Regions from separate parts of the Bacillus sp. TL12 genome, predicted to be linked through region 1. Evidence: riboswitches for the same ligand, from Rfam matches in the RefSeq annotation. Region 1 holds a riboswitch; each other region holds the start of a gene.
What was found. Region 1 has a riboswitch for S-adenosylmethionine ahead of LOK41_RS18285 (methionine ABC transporter ATP-binding protein). Riboswitches for the same ligand answer to the same signal wherever they lie in the genome.
Positions count from the first base shown of each region.

Region 2: another riboswitch for S-adenosylmethionine. It lies ahead of LOK41_RS17500 (MetQ/NlpA family ABC transporter substrate-binding protein); the one in region 1 lies ahead of LOK41_RS18285 (methionine ABC transporter ATP-binding protein).
Region 3: another riboswitch for S-adenosylmethionine. It lies ahead of LOK41_RS16670 (peptide ABC transporter substrate-binding protein); the one in region 1 lies ahead of LOK41_RS18285 (methionine ABC transporter ATP-binding protein).

Region 1 covers NZ_JAJJBY010000021.1:30,101-35,779, forward strand. The annotation lists gene LOK41_RS18255 (hypothetical protein) at 1-395, shown strand, start outside; gene LOK41_RS18260 (arsenate reductase family protein) at 704-1,069, shown strand; gene gcvH (glycine cleavage system protein GcvH) at 1,111-1,494, shown strand; gene LOK41_RS18270 (toprim domain-containing protein) at 1,714-2,058, shown strand; gene LOK41_RS18275 (thioredoxin family protein) at 2,062-2,370, shown strand; gene LOK41_RS18280 (hypothetical protein) at 2,522-2,866, shown strand; SAM riboswitch class I at 2,992-3,101, shown strand; gene LOK41_RS18285 (methionine ABC transporter ATP-binding protein) at 3,424-4,449, shown strand; gene LOK41_RS18290 (methionine ABC transporter permease) at 4,442-5,107, shown strand; gene metQ (methionine ABC transporter substrate-binding lipoprotein MetQ) at 5,130-5,679, shown strand, end outside.
Region 2 covers NZ_JAJJBY010000019.1:51,821-57,499, reverse strand. The annotation lists gene LOK41_RS17515 (DnaJ family domain-containing protein) at 1-255, opposite strand, end outside; gene LOK41_RS17510 (methionine ABC transporter permease) at 601-1,269, opposite strand; gene LOK41_RS17505 (methionine ABC transporter ATP-binding protein) at 1,244-2,284, opposite strand; gene LOK41_RS17500 (MetQ/NlpA family ABC transporter substrate-binding protein) at 2,297-3,109, opposite strand; SAM riboswitch class I at 3,198-3,311, opposite strand; gene LOK41_RS17495 (hypothetical protein) at 3,507-3,824, shown strand; gene LOK41_RS17490 (ABC-F family ATP-binding cassette domain-containing protein) at 3,889-5,430, opposite strand.
Region 3 covers NZ_JAJJBY010000017.1:60,271-65,949, forward strand. The annotation lists gene LOK41_RS16655 (GRP family sugar transporter) at 10-861, shown strand; gene proC (pyrroline-5-carboxylate reductase) at 1,036-1,839, shown strand; gene LOK41_RS16665 (aldo/keto reductase) at 1,841-2,674, shown strand; SAM riboswitch class I at 2,842-2,946, shown strand; gene LOK41_RS16670 (peptide ABC transporter substrate-binding protein) at 3,084-4,724, shown strand; gene LOK41_RS16675 (YusW family protein) at 5,063-5,533, shown strand.

The DNA.
Region 1 (5,679 bases):
CGAAAGATACGTTTAGAAATATAAAGTTTGAAAACATAAAATTAAACGAAATGAAAAAGAAATCCGGAGAAGTAGATGGTTTTCTTATAATGAAAGAGTACTTTCAAGAAGCGTCGAAAGAGCAATATAAAGACTTGTTTTTATCGTTAAAGAAACCAGTGTTTTTTATTGGCTTACAAGATAAATCGTATTCGATTTTTCTTAAAAAGAATATGGAGTATAATAACGCGCCGAAAGATGCAAATGCTATGTACACGCAAGGTTTCGCAAATATTGGAAGTGGCGAAGGACAACAATGGGGAATTGGTTTAACGAACGGTGGTAATGCAGACGAAAGTATTCATAATATGTATATCGTAGTATTTCAAACAATTGCAGATTATTTGAATAGATAATGAGGAGCCTTTGTAGAGGGCTTCTTATTTTTTTCTTTTTAAATAAACGTTTGTTTAAGACGTATGTTCGCTTTTGGAGTAGCTAATCTACTAATCAAACGTTTGTTTAATATATATGTTCGATTTTTATATGAAAACGAAATGAGAGGAAAAAAATTTTATATATAGAAATGGCGGAAAATAAGGAAAATTTGCAGGACAAACGAAAATTGTGACGAAATAAGTCAAAGTTTAGAAAAGAATCGTTTGAAATAATAAAACGTTTTCTATATGATAAAGATAAAGGTTAGCAAAAAGTAGGTGAATTTATGACAGTAACATTTTATTCATATCCAAAGTGTGGCACATGTCAAAAAGCGAAAAAATGGTTTGAGGCAAACGATGTAGCATATGAAATGATTCATATTGTTGAAAATCCACCGTCAAAAGAAGATTTGCGTAATTTACATGCGAAAAGTGAATTGCCATTAAAAAAATTCTTTAATACAAGTGGAATGCGTTACCGTGAACTTGGCTTAAAAGATAAGTTAAAGGAAGCAAGTGAGGACGAAATGTTCGAACTTTTAGCATCTGATGGCATGTTGATTAAACGTCCACTCGTAACAGATGGCACGAATGTAACACTTGGTTTTAACGAAGAGCAGTTTGAAAGTGTGTGGAAAAAGTACCAATAAGGTATTTTTACATAATTAATACATTCACTGGAGGTACAGTCATGAGCATTCCAAATCATTTACGTTACTCTGAAGAACACGAATGGGTAAAAGCTGAAGGCAACCAAGTTGTTATCGGTATTACTCATTTTGCACAAAGCGAGTTAGGCGATATCGTATTCGTTGAACTTCCTGAAGTAGGTGCAACACTTGAAGCTGACGAGCCATTCGGAAGCGTAGAATCTGTTAAAACAGTTTCTGAATTATACGCACCTGTAAGTGGTAAAGTTGTAGCAGTAAACGAAGAATTAAGTGACCAACCGGAGCTTGTTAACGAATCTCCGTACGAAGGTGCATGGATGGTTAAAATTGAACTTTCTGATGAAAGCCAATTAGAAAAGTTATTATCTGCAGAAAAATATGCAGAAATGACAAACCAAGACTAATTCTAGTCAACAAAAAGGATAGCCTGTGTGCTGTCCTTTTTGTTTTGTATTGTGGAACGAAAGAGCGCCTCTACGCCAGAAGCTCCATCCCCCTCACATTCTGAGCGAGCCGCCCCGCTTTTCTTTGCAAAAATAAACAGGAAACAACATGAAAATATCGAATATACTATATACTAAAGTAAGGTTGTTTTATAGTATATGGTGATCGGGTGATGACATATGGTCTATGTAGAGAAAGTCATTATTGTCGAAGGAAAATCAGATAGAAGAAAGATTGAATCTATTATTCGTGAACCAGTGGAAATTGTTTGTACAAATGGTACAATTGGTTTGTCGAAAATGGATGAGCTCATTGATCAGTTTTTTGATAAAGAAGTATATGTGCTAGTGGATGCTGATGCTGCAGGTGAAAAACTTAGAAAACAATTTCGAAAAGAATTCCCGCAGGCCGAGCATATTTACATCGATCGTTCGTACCGTGAAGTGGCGACTGCTCCTTCTAATCATTTAGCGAACGTATTATGGGGAGCTGACATTGACGTTTATACAGAATATTTACGGTAAGGAATGATAGAAGTGATTGACTGGACAAGTGCTGAAGCTACAGCTCTAATAGCAGACCAAGAAAAAACAGTGTTATATGTATATACACCAATGTGTGGAACATGTCAATTAGCAAAGAAGATGTTAACAGTGGTAGAAGCGACTATATCTGAGTTGGAAATAGGAATGCTGGATTTAAACTATGCGCCACATTTAGCGCGAGAGTATGAGATAGAAAGTGTACCTTGTTTACTCATATTTGAGCTTGGAACACTTGTGAAGAAAATATATGCATTTCATTCGGTGGAATATTTATATACAGAATTACAGTAGGCGGCAAAGTTTTTGCCGCCTCGACATATTTCTTGGGAAATATGCCTGAACGATAGAAGGGATACGTTATTTGTCGAGAGAAAGTAACAGGATTGCTGTTTGGGAAGATGGAATGGTATTAGTAGAAAGTGAGATGAAGGATGTGACTAGAATGGGATTATATTCGTTGCTTCAATCATTTGTAACGTATGCTAATAGCCAATATCATCTAGAACCGCTTCTTCGGCAAGGAGAAAAAACGATTAATTTTCGTTTTGGAGATGAGTATTGCTCACTTCAAATTTCAAGAGAGTATATACAGCTTTTGAAAGAGACACAGGGAACGGAGCAACTTATTTGTTTTCAGGAAGAAGATTTAAGACGATTAGTTACTGGAAAGGTTCGGTTGCAAACACTATTACACAGCGGACGTGTGCAATATAACGGAACGTATCGTACGATGTTATTATTAGAATCTGTATTTCATATATGTAAGCCAATGCCAGTAGGTGCTTAATAGTCTGAAGTTTCGTTTTTTAAGAATTTTTTTGTTGACATAGTGGATGTATGTTGATACAATTTAGTTCATAAAATATAGACAATTTCATAAATTTTAAATCAGACGAAAATTAAATCTGATTTCTCTTATCAAGAGAGGTGGAGGGACTGAGCCCTATGAAGCCCGGCAACCGTCAATTTTTATATTGAAATGGTGCCAATTCCTGCAAAGCAAATGCTTTGAGAGATGAGAGGAAGGGATCATGTTGATATACGCATATAAACCTTTCTGCTCATTCTAAAAGCAGAAAGGTTTTTTTGTTGTTTGAATGAGGAGGACATTCGAATAATAAGAGGAGCGATAGCGATAGATTTCTTGCATGAAAAATAAAAAATTGTGGAGTAAATCTAAACGAGCCGCTTGCGCTTTTTATGCAATCCAGCTCCAACGGCTAGAACAGTCGGTCGTTTCACCCCTTCCTATGAGGCAAAGAGCGCCTCTACGTCAGGGGTTCGGGCGTCCTCTTGTTCTGAGCAAGCCGCTTGCGCTTTTTAATTCAAAAAGGGGTGAACATCATGATTTTATTGGAAAACGTAAAGAAAATATATAAATCAAAAAGCGGTGATGTCACTGCTGTAGATGATGCCAATTTAAAAATAGAAAAAGGCGAGATCTTTGGTGTTATCGGATATAGTGGCGCTGGTAAAAGTTCTTTAATTAGATTATTTAATCAATTAGAGAAACCAACTTCTGGACAGATTACGATAGCGAATCGTGTTATTTCAGCAATTACTGGAAATGAACTTCGAAAAGCAAGACAAGAAATCGGAATGATTTTTCAGCACTTTAACTTACTTTGGTCACGAACTGTACGTGAAAATATCGCTTTTCCACTTGAAATTGCAGGTGTCGATAAAGAGCAGCGAAAAAAGCGTGTGGATGAGTTGATTCATCTGGTTGGATTGGAAGGAAGGGGCGATGCATATCCATCTCAATTGAGCGGTGGACAAAAGCAGCGCGTTGGGATTGCAAGAGCATTAGCAAACAATCCGAAAGTGCTCTTATGTGATGAAGCGACATCAGCACTTGATCCAGAAACAACAGATCAAATTTTAGATTTACTATTAGATATTAATAAACGACTTGGCTTAACAATTGTGCTGATTACACATGAAATGCATGTAATTCGCAAGATTTGTAATCGCGTTGCGGTCATGGAAAAAGGAAAAATTGTAGAAAGTGGTCCTGTTCTAGAGGTATTCCGTGACCCGCAGCAGGAGATTACAAAACGTTTTGTACAACAGCTTACGGATTCTGAAGATACAAATGAAACGATTGAGAGCTTATTAGAAAAATATCCAGATGGAAAAGTCATTCGTTTACAGTTTATTGGAGATTCTGTAGAACGCCCGGTGCTTCAAAGGTTAATGAGGCGAGAGGATCTAGAAGTAAGTGTTTTGCAAGGGAATATCGCTCAAACAAACAATGGATCTTACGGGAATTTAATTGTGCACTTAAATGGTTCAGAAGCAGCAATCCAGCAAGCGATAGCAGGAATCCATCAAGAACAAGTAGAGCTGGAGGTGATTGCACATGGATAAGTTATTAGCGAACGTTGATTGGAGTAAAATGCTAGAAGCGACAGGTGAAACATTATATATGACGGCAATCGCAGCGCTTGCTACATTTGTTTTTGGCCTTATTTTAGGATTATTACTCTTTATGACATCTAAAGATAACTTGTGGGAAAACAAAGCGATTCATACTGTAATTGGAGCGTTTGTAAATATCTTTCGTTCCATTCCATTTATCATTTTAATTATTTTATTAATTCCATTTACGAAGATTCTCCTTGGAACAATTCTTGGAGCAAGTGCAGCACTTCCGGCTTTAATCATTGGAGCGGCACCGTTTTATGCAAGGATGGTTGAAATTGCACTTCGCGAGATTGATAAAGGGGTTATTGAAGCCTCAAAAGCAATGGGAGCAAAAACGAGTACGATTATTTGGAAAGTATTGATTCCTGAATCATTACCAGCGTTAACTTCTGGTATTACAGTAACGACAATTGCACTTGTAGGCTATACAGCAATGGCTGGTGTTGTCGGAGCTGGTGGTCTTGGTACACTTGCTTATTTAGAAGGATTTCAGCGTGGGAATAACGATGTAACAATCGTTGCAACAATTTGTGTATTACTCGTTGTATTTTTAATTCAGTGGATTGGTGATCGTGTAACAATTCGAATTGATAAACGATAATTAAAATGGGAGGGTGTTTCAAATGAAAAAATTATTACTTACAGCACTTATTACAACGTCAATTTTTGGGCTAGCTGCTTGTGGTGGGAAAGATAAAGATGAAAAAAAACTTGTTGTCGGAGCTTCTAATGTACCACACGCTGAGATTTTAGAGAAAGCAAAACCGTTACTTGAGAAAAAAGGTATCCAATTGGACATCAAACCATTCCAAGATTATGTATTGCCAAATAAATCTTTAGCAGATAAAGAGTTAGATGCGAACTACTTCCAGCATATTCCGTATTTAGAGAAAGAGATTAAAGATAAGGGCTACAAGTTTGAAGTGGCAGGGAAAATTCATTTAGAACCAATCGGTGTATATTCTCAAAAATATAAAAGTTTAAAAGAACTTCCAAACGGAGCGACAATTATTATGAGTAACTCTGTTGCCGACCATGGACGTGGTTTAGCGATTTTACAAAAAGAGGGCGTTTTAAAAATTAAAGATGGTGTAGACCCTGTTAAAGCGACTACAAAAGATATTGCGGAAAATCCAAAAAATTTGAAGTTTAAAACAGATATTGAGCCTGGCT
Region 2 (5,679 bases), on a different contig from region 1:
TAATTTTGCTCGTTCTGTTTCATCGTAACAACAAGCGATTAAATCTTCTATTTTCAATATATCCTTTTGTAATTCCATCTCTGCCGGAATCATTCCAGCATTCTTCAAAATTTTGTAGCTCATTCTAAGGTCTGGAGGTACCATTGAAAGGTCTTCTAATTGCAGTGGTTTCCCTTTACCTGGAAGATCATCAAGGTCACCATTATTGATTGCTTGACGAATTCTTTCTTCAGCAATGCTTAAGAAAACATCCATGCCGCTCCCTCCCTTACATATTTTTACTATTATTTTACATTAAAAATTCTAATTATACCATAATATGGTGCGCAAAAAATCAGATTCCATATTTATTTATACCTATATAATTTTGATTTTTCGACATATAAGTCACTGTTCCGAAGAAGAACAAGTGACTTTCACTCATTTTCTCTTTCCGTTTTAACCTGGCATGGTGCAGGAACAGAATATAACCGCCGCTATGCATAATCGCCTCCTCTCTTCCGCCTAAAAAGAAAGGATTTATGGCGTTTTTTATTTTGGTTTATATACTCCAAAAATAAAAAAATGCGGTAACTCTTATAATAGAGCCACCGCATTTCGTCAATCTTTCTTCAATTTTCTAGCAATCCCATTTCCTAGAGACTGTAAGCCTTGAACAAGAATAATTAAGATAAATACCGTTGCATACATCACTTCCGGTTCATACCGTAAATGGCCAAATCGGTATGCTAAATCCCCAAGTCCACCTGCTCCTACAAGCCCAGCCATTGCTGTTGCACCTATTAAACCAATCGTCGCAATTGTAAGTCCTAATACAAGAGATGGACGCGCTTCTTTCACCATAACGTGCCAAATAATCTTTACTGTAGAAACTCCCATCGCTTGATATGCCTCAATCACACCACGATCCACTTCTAATAAAGCTGTTTCCATTAACCGCGCAATATAAGGTGCTGTAAAAACAACAAGCGGTACAATTACACCTTTCACACCAATCGACGTTCCCATAAGCAGCTTCGTAAAAGGTAAAATGAAAAATAATAGAATAATAAATGGAAGAGAACGAATCACATTAATAATCGTATTCAAAATGGGATATACAATTTTATTCTCACGTTGACCACCAGGCCTTGTTAAAACAAGTGTGACGCCAAGTGGCAATGCAATAATGACTGATATAAGTAGTGAAATGGATGTCATTTGAAATGTTTGGATCGTCGCTTCCCATATCATCTTACTCCACTCATCCCAAAAGGACTTGCTTCCCATACTCTTCTTCTCCCCTTTCTACGATAATTCCTTGTTCCCTTAAAAACGTTAAAGCCCGTTTTACCTCGTGCTTTTCACCCTGCATATGAACAACGAGTTTACCATATGATTCTGATTTTAGTTGTGTAATATTCCCCGATAAAATATTGGGATATACTTGAAATCGCTTTGTAGCAACAGCAAGTGCCGGTTCTCCTGAAGAGTTTCCGACAAAGGACAACGTTACAATTTCACCAGTATTTTTTAGTTCTTTCTGTATTTCTTCTGGAATCTTAACCGCTAAAGCACTATTCACAAATTTTTTCGTTGTTTTATGTTGTGGGTTTGTAAAAATCTCTTTCACTGTTCCACTTTCTACGATAGCTCCCTGTTCCATCACAGCAACTCGATCACATATGCGCTGGATAACGTTCATTTCATGTGTAATAAGTAAAATCGTAATCCCAATTTTCTCATTAATTTCTAGTAGCAGATCTAAAATCGACTCCGTTGTTTCAGGATCTAATGCGCTTGTCGCTTCATCACTTAGCAACACTTCTGGTTCATAAGATAACGCACGTGCAATTGCAACACGCTGTTTTTGTCCACCAGAAAGCTCGCTTGGATACGCATCTTTTCTATCAAACAGATCAACAATACGTAAATACTTTTCTACTCTTTTTTCAATTTCCGTTTTTGAAATCCCAGCTAATCGTAAAGGTAATGCAATATTTTCATAAACGTTGACTGTTTTTAATAAGTTAAATCCTTGAAAAATCATCCCGATTTTTTGTCTCGCCTTTGCTAACTCTTTTGTAGATAAGGTTGTTAAATCCTTTTCATTTACAATTACATTACCTGTTGTTGGTTTTTCTAATAAGTTTACACAGCGAATTAATGTACTTTTACCTGCACCGCTATATCCAATGATTCCAAACACTTCTCCTTTTTCTATTTTAAGAGAAGTTGGTTTCAGAGCTTCTATCTTACCTTTTTTTGTTGTAAATACTTTAGAAACATTCTTCAATTCAATCATGATATTCAGCTCCTACCAAGACGGTAAAACAGAACCATCGAATTTTTTCTCGATAAACTCTTTTACTTCTTTAGACTGATACGCTTTCTTCAGTTTTTTTACAACTTCATCATCCTTATTCTCCGTACGAACAACTACCCAGTTCACATATGGTGAATCTTTTCCTTCACGGAAAATAGAATCTTTAGCTGGACTTAACTTTGCACCTAATGCAAAGTTTGTGTTAATCGCAGCAGCTTTCACTTCACCTAATTGCGTTGGTAGTTGCGATGCCTCTAATTCAACAATTTTTAAATTCTTCGGATTCTCAATGACATCTTTTGCAGTTGCTTTTTCTGTTGCTTTTGGATCCACTTTTAAAACGCCTGCTTTTTCAAATAGTTTTAACGCTCGAAGTTCATTCGTTGGATCATTGGGTACAGCAATCGCATCTCCATCTTTTAACTCTTTTACATCTTTCAAACTTTTAGAATATACTCCCATTGGGAACGTGACCGTTGAAAATACTTCTGTCAGTTTCATATTACGTTCTGCTTTAAATACATCTAAATAAGACTTCGTTTGGTAACTATTTACGTCAATGCTTTTTTCATCTAGCGATACATTCGGCGCTACATAATCATTAAATACTTTTATGTCGACTTGCACCCCATCTTTTGCTGCTACTTCTTTTACTTTTTCAAAAATTTGTTCATGTGGCCCCCCAGTCACACCAACTGTAACTTTTTTCTCTTCTAGCGCTTTTGCCTCCTTACCCGAATCAGCACTACATGCACCTAGTAATAATACCGTTCCGCTTACAATACTTAACAACAACTTTTTCATATACAGTTCCCCCCACATATATTCTCTCTCTTCAAACCAAAAACACCTCTCAAATAAGAGAGGTGTCGAATAAACAAAATAGGCTCCTCTCTTATCTTCCAAAACGAAAATCGTTTTGCAGGAATTAGCACCTTAGCTTATTATTCATAAGCTCGGTTGCCGGGCATCATAGGGCCAGTCCCTCCGCCTCTCTGGATAAGAGTATTTGTATGAATTTTTTTAAAAGTTATGGTACTAATAGTAAATCTTACAAATTTTTTTGTCAATCATATTTTTCAGAATATATTTTATTTTCATTTTGAAACATCATAGCAATAGTGAGCAATTACTATGTACAAAGTATGTGCATCATTACTATACTTAGTAACAGCACATACACGAAAAGAGGTTACATTTTATGAGTGAATCATCATCTATACAAACCCTACTCCTATCTCAAATAGAAAAACTAACACAATCCTTTCATTACGATTTTTTATATGAGGTTGAACAACAAAAAACGCTATGCCAAATTCTTTTAAGGGATGATAACGGATCAATTGTAGCGACACCTCTTAGTTTTCATATGTCAATAGACGAAGTTGCCGGCAAAGGTGAATGTATTTTTTATCACGAACATGGTGAATTTCATCGACAAAAATTTGATATTTACACAGAAGACAGCATCGTTAAGTTGCTGTTGTTCATTCAAGAACGTTTGCAAGTAAATCAATGAACATAATGAAAGCAGCCACAAAAAGTGGCTGCTTTCATTTTATATTCCTAAATAACTTTCCCTCTTATTTTTTAGTACGATTCATTTCCTCCAAATTCCAAACTCGTGTCACCCAAGACTCATAAAAAGATGGCTCGTGAGAAACGAGTAAAACCGTTCCTTGATAATTTTGCAAAGCTTCTTCTAGCGCTTCTTTCGCATACACATCTAAATGATTGGTTGGTTCATCTAAAATTAATACATTACTCCGCGTTAACATAAGCTCACATAAACGTACCTTTGTTTGTTCTCCACCACTTAACAAGTGAAGAGACTGCCGAATATGCTCTTCCTTTAAACCACATCTTGCTAAAGATTGCCTGATTTCTTTTTGCGTCATATCCGGACGTCCTGACCAGATTTGCTCAAGTGGTGTAATTTCTTTCGCAAATTCTTCTTGAGCAAAATATGCAGGGTGTACTCGTTCTCCAATACTTACGGTTCCACTTATTGGTTTTAATTGCCCTAGTAATGTTTTTAACATTGTGGTTTTTCCAATTCCATTATGCCCAACAATTGCAATCTTTTCGCCCCTTTTCACTTGTAAATTAAGGGCTGTAAACAATGGTTCTGCATAACCAATTTGGATCTGCTGCGCTTGTAATATGCGGCTCACAGGCTCATTGTGAACCTGAAAATGAAAACGCGGCCTGTGTGCATCATTAGGCTTTCCAACCTTTTTCATTTTCTCCAATACCTTTTCACGACTTTTTGCTTGCTTTGCTTTTCGGATTTTATTTTTTTGAATAAAACCCTCTAAATTTGCAATTTCCTTTTGCTGCCTTGTATAAGCTGCTTTTAATTGTTGTTTCTGAAGTTGATAGCTTTCTAAAAAACTTTCATAACTCCCCGCGTAGCGCTTTATTGTGTTCCCTTCTAAATGATAAATCACATTCGTAATACTGTTTAAAAATGATTCATCATGTGAAACGACAATATAAGCATGCTCATACGTTTGTAAATATGCTCTTAGCCAATCAATATGAAGCGTATCTAAATAATTTGTCGGCTCATCAAGTAATAAAACGTGTGGCTTCTCTAAAAGAAGCTTGCCAAGTAATAACTTTGTGCGCTGACCACCACTTAATTTTGAAACATCTTTTTTCATCCCTAAATCTAACAAGCCTAAACCAGTTGCTACTTCTTCTATTGTTGTATGAAGTTGATAAAAATTTGAGCCTTCTAGCTTATTTTGTAATTCCCCATACTGTACTAATAACTTCTCTAAATCTGTTTCCTTTGCCATCTTGTCAGCAATATCCATCATTTCACGTTCAACCTTATACAGATGAGAAAATGCACTTTGCAAATATTCTTCAATCGTTGTTCCTTCTTGTAAATCAATATGCTGCTGTAAAAAACCGACTTTCACATGTGGAAACCATTCAATTGTTCCCCTATCTGGTAAAATCTCTCCTGCTAAAAGACGAAGCAATGTAGATTTTCCGGCACCATTACTTCCTACAAGCCCAACATGATCACCTTGTAATAACCGAAAGCAAGCATTATATAAAATGGTTTTATCCCCATACATATGCGAAAGATTTTCTACTGTTAATACACTCATTTTTGTTCTCTCCTTTTCTTTATCGCTAACAAGCCAAATAGAGAGAACAGCAAAATAAAGGTCTTATTAAATTGTGTATACATGAAAAATGGGTAAGGTGAATACACCTTACCCATCACAAAATATTATTGTAAAAAAGGATTAAGGTTCTTTATCTGCTGTCTTCAATTTGGCTTAAACTTTAAAAATGGGCAGACTTCTCCCATATCAAGCTAAAACCATTTGAAGAACAGTTGATAAAGTCATCTT
Region 3 (5,679 bases), on a different contig from region 1:
AGTCTTGTAATGGACATTTTATTAGCGCTTCTTCCTGCAATTGCATGGGGAAATATCTTATTAGTAAGCGTAAAAATGGGCGGTGGTGCATATAGCCAAACGGTAGGTATGACAATCGGTGCTCTATTCTTCGCAACAATTATGTATGTATTTACTCAACCTGCTTTAACAATGACAATCTTAATTGTTGGATTTATTTCAGGTTTATTCTGGGCTTTAGGACAAGTAAACCAATTAAAAACAGTTGAAAAACTAGGTGTTTCAACAACTGTAACGATTTCTACTGGTATGCAACTTGTTGCAACTTCTATCTTTGGTGTTATCGCTTTCCGTGAGTGGACTACTACTACTACAATCATTCTGGGAACGATTGCAATCCTTTTAATTGTAGTCGGTGTTGTCTTCACTTCATTAGATGATAAAGAAAATGCACAGCCACCAGGACAATTGAAAAAAGGACTTTTAACTTTAATTGTTTCTACATTCGGCTACCTTGTATATGTAATTATTATTCGTTGGTACAATATCGATGGTTGGTCTGCTATTTTACCGCAAGCAGTCGGTATGTTTGTTGGAGCAGTTGTATTGACATCTAAACATAAACCATTTAACAAATATGCAATTCGTAATGCTTTATCTGGCCTACTTTGGGGAACAGGTAACTTATTCTTACTTCTTTCTTTACCAAGAGTTGGAGTAGCAACAAGTTTCCCACTATCTCAAACTGGTATCGTTATCTCTACATTTGGAGCAATTGTCTTCTTAGGCGAAAAGAAAACAAAGCGTCAAATGGTATTTATTGCACTTGGTAGTGTTCTAATTATCGGCGGTGCTGTTTTACTTGGTATGACAAAAGCATAATTACACAAACTATGAATAATCAATAATAGGAAACCCTCGAGGCACACTGTATGCTTCGGGGGTTTCCTATTATTAATTATGGAACTCTATTTATAAGACTTTTCTTTTTACAAAAATCTCTTAAAGATGTTATCGTTTTTTATACCATATTCTAATCAGAAAGGAATAAAGGATATGTCAAAGAAAAATAGAATTTTATTTATTGGTGCTGGTCGTATGGCGGAAGCAATCTTCGCCGGACTGCTCAAAACAAGTAATGAACATATCGAAGAGATTATTGTATCCAATCGAAGTAACATAGAAAAGCTTAAGCAATTAGAAAAAAAATATAACATCTCAACTACGAGTGATTGGAAACAATACATCCAAACTGTAGATACCATTGTTTTAGCAATGCCACCTGCTGCACATGAGCAATTATTAGCAGAATTATCACCTCTTCTAACTCATCAATTTGTTGTAACCGTTGCTGCCGGGATTGGTCCATCTTATTTAGAAAAAAGACTTCCTCAAGGTACACCAGTTGCCTGGATCATGCCAAATACAGCTGCAACAATTGGGAAGTCTATTTCTCTATATACAATGGGACATTTCGTAAATAAAGAACATCAAGAAACACTGCAACTACTTTTAAAAGGGATTGGTACAGCACAGCTATGCACAGAAGAAGAGGTACATCAGCTTACCGCTGTAACTGGAAGTGCCCCAGCATTCCTTTACCACTTTGCTGAAGGATTAATTGAAGCAACGAAAAGCTATGGAATCGATGAAGCAACCGCAAAACACCTTGTCATTCAAATGATTACTGGTTCTGCCGCTATGCTAGAACAAGAACAAGATCCAGCTATGCTTCGTGAACAAGTGACTACACCAGGTGGCTCAACTGCAGAAGGTTTAAAAGTTTTATTTGAATATAATTTTTCAAAGATGATTCACCAAGCAATTGAAGCAACAAATAAAAAAGCTAGGGGGAATTAATATGACAGTAACAAGCTTACAAGATTGCACAACATTACATAATGGTGTAAAAATGCCTTGGTTTGGTTTAGGCGTTTTTAAAGTTGAAGATGGTACACAGGTAATCGATTCTGTAAAAGTTGCTATTAAAAATGGATACCGCAGTATCGATACAGCTGCAGTATATAAAAATGAAGAAGGCGTTGGCCAAGCAATTCGCGAATGCGGAATTCCTCGTGAAGAATTATTTATCACATCAAAAGTATGGAACAATGATCAAGGCTATGAATCAACATTACAAGCCTTCGAAACAACATTACAAAAATTAGGTTTAGAATACTTAGATCTATACTTAGTACACTGGCCTGTAAAAGGAAAATACACAGAAACATGGAAAGCATTAGAGAAACTTTATAAAGAAGGCCGTGTTCGTGCTATCGGCGTTAGCAATTTCCAAATCCATCACTTACAAGATGTTCTAGAAATCGCTGAAATGAAACCGATGATTAATCAAGTTGAATATCACCCACGCTTAACGCAAGAAGAACTTCACTCTTTCTGTAAAGAGCATACTATTCAACTAGAAGCTTGGTCACCATTAATGCAAGGTCAATTACTCGACCATCCAGTATTGCAAGAAATTGCTACAAAATATAACAAATCAACAGCACAAATCATTTTACGCTGGGATCTGCAAAATGGTGTGGTTACCATTCCTAAATCAGTTAAAGAGCATCGCATTGTCGAAAATGCAAGCATCTTTGATTTTGAATTGAGCGCTGAAGATATGAAAGCAATTCAGTCATTAAATGAAAATCACCGTGTTGGCCCAGACCCTGATAATTTTGATTTTTAAGAGAAAAGTCACTGTGTAATTGCACAGTGACTCTTATTTTTATATTGCACTTACAAAAAACTGAAAATTCAAACTATATTCCATTTTATTGACAGTTCATTTGTCCGGATGTAAGATTTTGAATAATCAAAGAAACAAAAAATTAATACAAATCATTATGTTTACTCATTGTATCAAGAGAGGTGGAGGGACTGGCCCTTTGAAACCTCGGCAGCAGGTTCACTTTGAATACTGTGCCACTTCCTGCAAGCATTATGCTTGAAAGATAGAATGAGGGACTTCGTTTATATACATGGTGCATGCCTTGTAAACAAAACTCCCTCTTTCTCTATGTGAAAAGAGGGAGTTTTTCTTTCCCTCACAAATTGTTCATCAACTAATAACCAAACAATTTAGGGAGGAATTTGACATGAAAAAGAAATTTGTACCTGCTGTCGCATCTGTTTTAGGAGCAAGTCTTTTATTAACAGGTTGCGGTAGCTATAAAGACGAAGCAAGTGGAGCAAAAGCAAAGGATAAAGCCCCTGATAAACAAGTATTGAACTTGGCCACTGGTACAGAAATCCGTACAATGGATACTGCTCGCGCCACAGATACTGACTCTGGCCAAGTAATGAGAAACGTATTTGAAGGTTTATATAACCTAGGTGAAGGAAACAAGCCTATTCCTGGTGTAGCAAAGTCTCATGAGGTTAATCCTGATAAAACAAAATATACGTTCCATTTACGAGATTCAAAATGGTCAAACGGTACTCCTGTGACACCAAAAGATTTTGTCTTTGCTTGGCAACGTGCCGTTGATCCAGCGACTGCTTCTGAATACGCATTTCTATTCTTTGATATAAAAAATGCGAAAAAGATTAATAATAAAGAACTTCTGGCTGACCAGCTCGGTGTAAAAGCAATCGATGACCACACCTTTGAAGTTGAATTAGAGCGCCCTGTTCCCTACTTTATTAGTTTAACGGCATTTCCAACATTCTTACCAATTAATGAAGCATTCTTCAAATCACAAGGTGATAAATATGCTTTAGAAGATAACACGATTCTTTATAATGGTGCCTTTACATTAAGTGATTGGAAACATGAACAAAGCTTTAAGTTCAAGAAGAATACCAACTATTGGGATAAGGATAATGTGAAACTTGAAGAAATTAATTTTAATGTCGTCAAGGATCATTCAACAGCTGTTAATTTATATGAATCAAAACAAATTGATCGACTTACTTTAACATCTGATCTTGTTGATAAATATCGCAAAGATAGTAACTTTAAAGAACGACCAGATGTTGGGGTACAATTTGTACGTATGAACCAGAAAAATAAAACGTTACAAAATATAAATGTTCGTCAAGCAATCGATAAATCGATAGATAAGAAAGCATTTGTAAATGTGCTTTTAAATGATGGCTCTCTACCCTCCTATTCTCTAGTGCCAAAAAATTTCGCCAAAGGGCCAAATGGAAAAGACTTCCGCGAAGAGAATGGTAATTTAACAAAAGAAAACACAAAAGAAGCGCAACAGTTTTGGAAACAAGCAAAACAAGAATTAGGATCTGATAAAATTTCAATTGAATTATTAACAAGTGATGGCGATCTACCTAGAAAAACAGGTGAATATTTAAAAGAACAACTAGAGAAAAATTTAGAAGGATTAACAGTAAATGTTAAGCCTCAACCACGTAAACAACAAGTCACATTATTACTACAAGGAAATTATGAGATTGCTATTGACGGATGGAGCCCGGATTTTGCCGATCCAATTACATTCTTAGAGTTATTTACAACTGATAACTCATACAACTTAGATCACTATTCTAACAAAGAATTTGATGATCTAATCCAAAAAGTAAAAACTGACTTAGCAGGTGATGAAAAAGCTCGTTGGGAAGCTTTAAAACAAGCAGAAAAAATCTTATTTAAAGATGCCGTTATCTCTCCTCTTTATCAAAATGGAACAACATACTTAGAGCGTTCTTATGTCAAAGGCATAGTTGAAGTTGATTTTGCGGGGCCACTTAACTTCAAATGGGCAAAAGTTGAGAAGTAAACTACTCTTGTAACATTTCATTTTAACGAAAGCTTCAATTTCAAGAAAAAAGGGCATCCTTCAAGAGGATGCCCTTTTTTCGGCTTCTTTTTCCACATATCTCTTTCCTTTTGATACACATGATACCCCCCAACAATCAAAGCTACAATTTGTTTGATGACAATTATAAATAATAGAGAAATAATATTCTTATTTAAATTCCCACCATCAAATACTATCGTAAAATAACCATTCGCCACATACGTCACGGGAAATAATTTATCTCAAATACATACATAATTACATAAAAATGGGAAAAACTTATATAGAAGGAAAGATACAATAAGGAGGAATATATAATGAGAATTCTACTTTCAATTCTTTTAACTCTTATGCTTGTACCCGTAATGACAGCGTGTAACGCAAATACTCAGGACAACGCAGCATCTGAGAACAAGAAAACAACTGAAGAAACAAAGCAGGAAGCAACGCAAGATTTAAAGCTTAATTTTAATGAATTCAGTTTAGATACTGACTATCAAGATACGAAAAAAGATTATGACGCAGACTACAAAAATAAAGCAAACGAAAAACAAATGGAAGCTAAAATTGAAGATCATAAAACAGATGCAAAATTAACAGGTGATGAAGCTGCAACAAAACTAGGCCCTCTTCTTCAAAAATTAAAATTCGATAAAGATACTCCAGATCAAGAAGTAATCGATCAAGTTGTCGATGTATTCCAACTTGATAAAGACTATCAGAAGTTCGAATTAGAAGTTGTTTTCTCAGATGGAACGAAGAAAGAGTATAAGAAGGAAATAAAATAAAGAAGTAGGCGATTTGCCTACTTCTTTATTTTTTACTTTTTAACAATATATTGTAAACTACGTTTAGAATCAATAGAATATTCTAGACCACATACAGATTACTTTTGCAAACAAGAATATAATTGGAATTTGTAGAAAGGAGATTT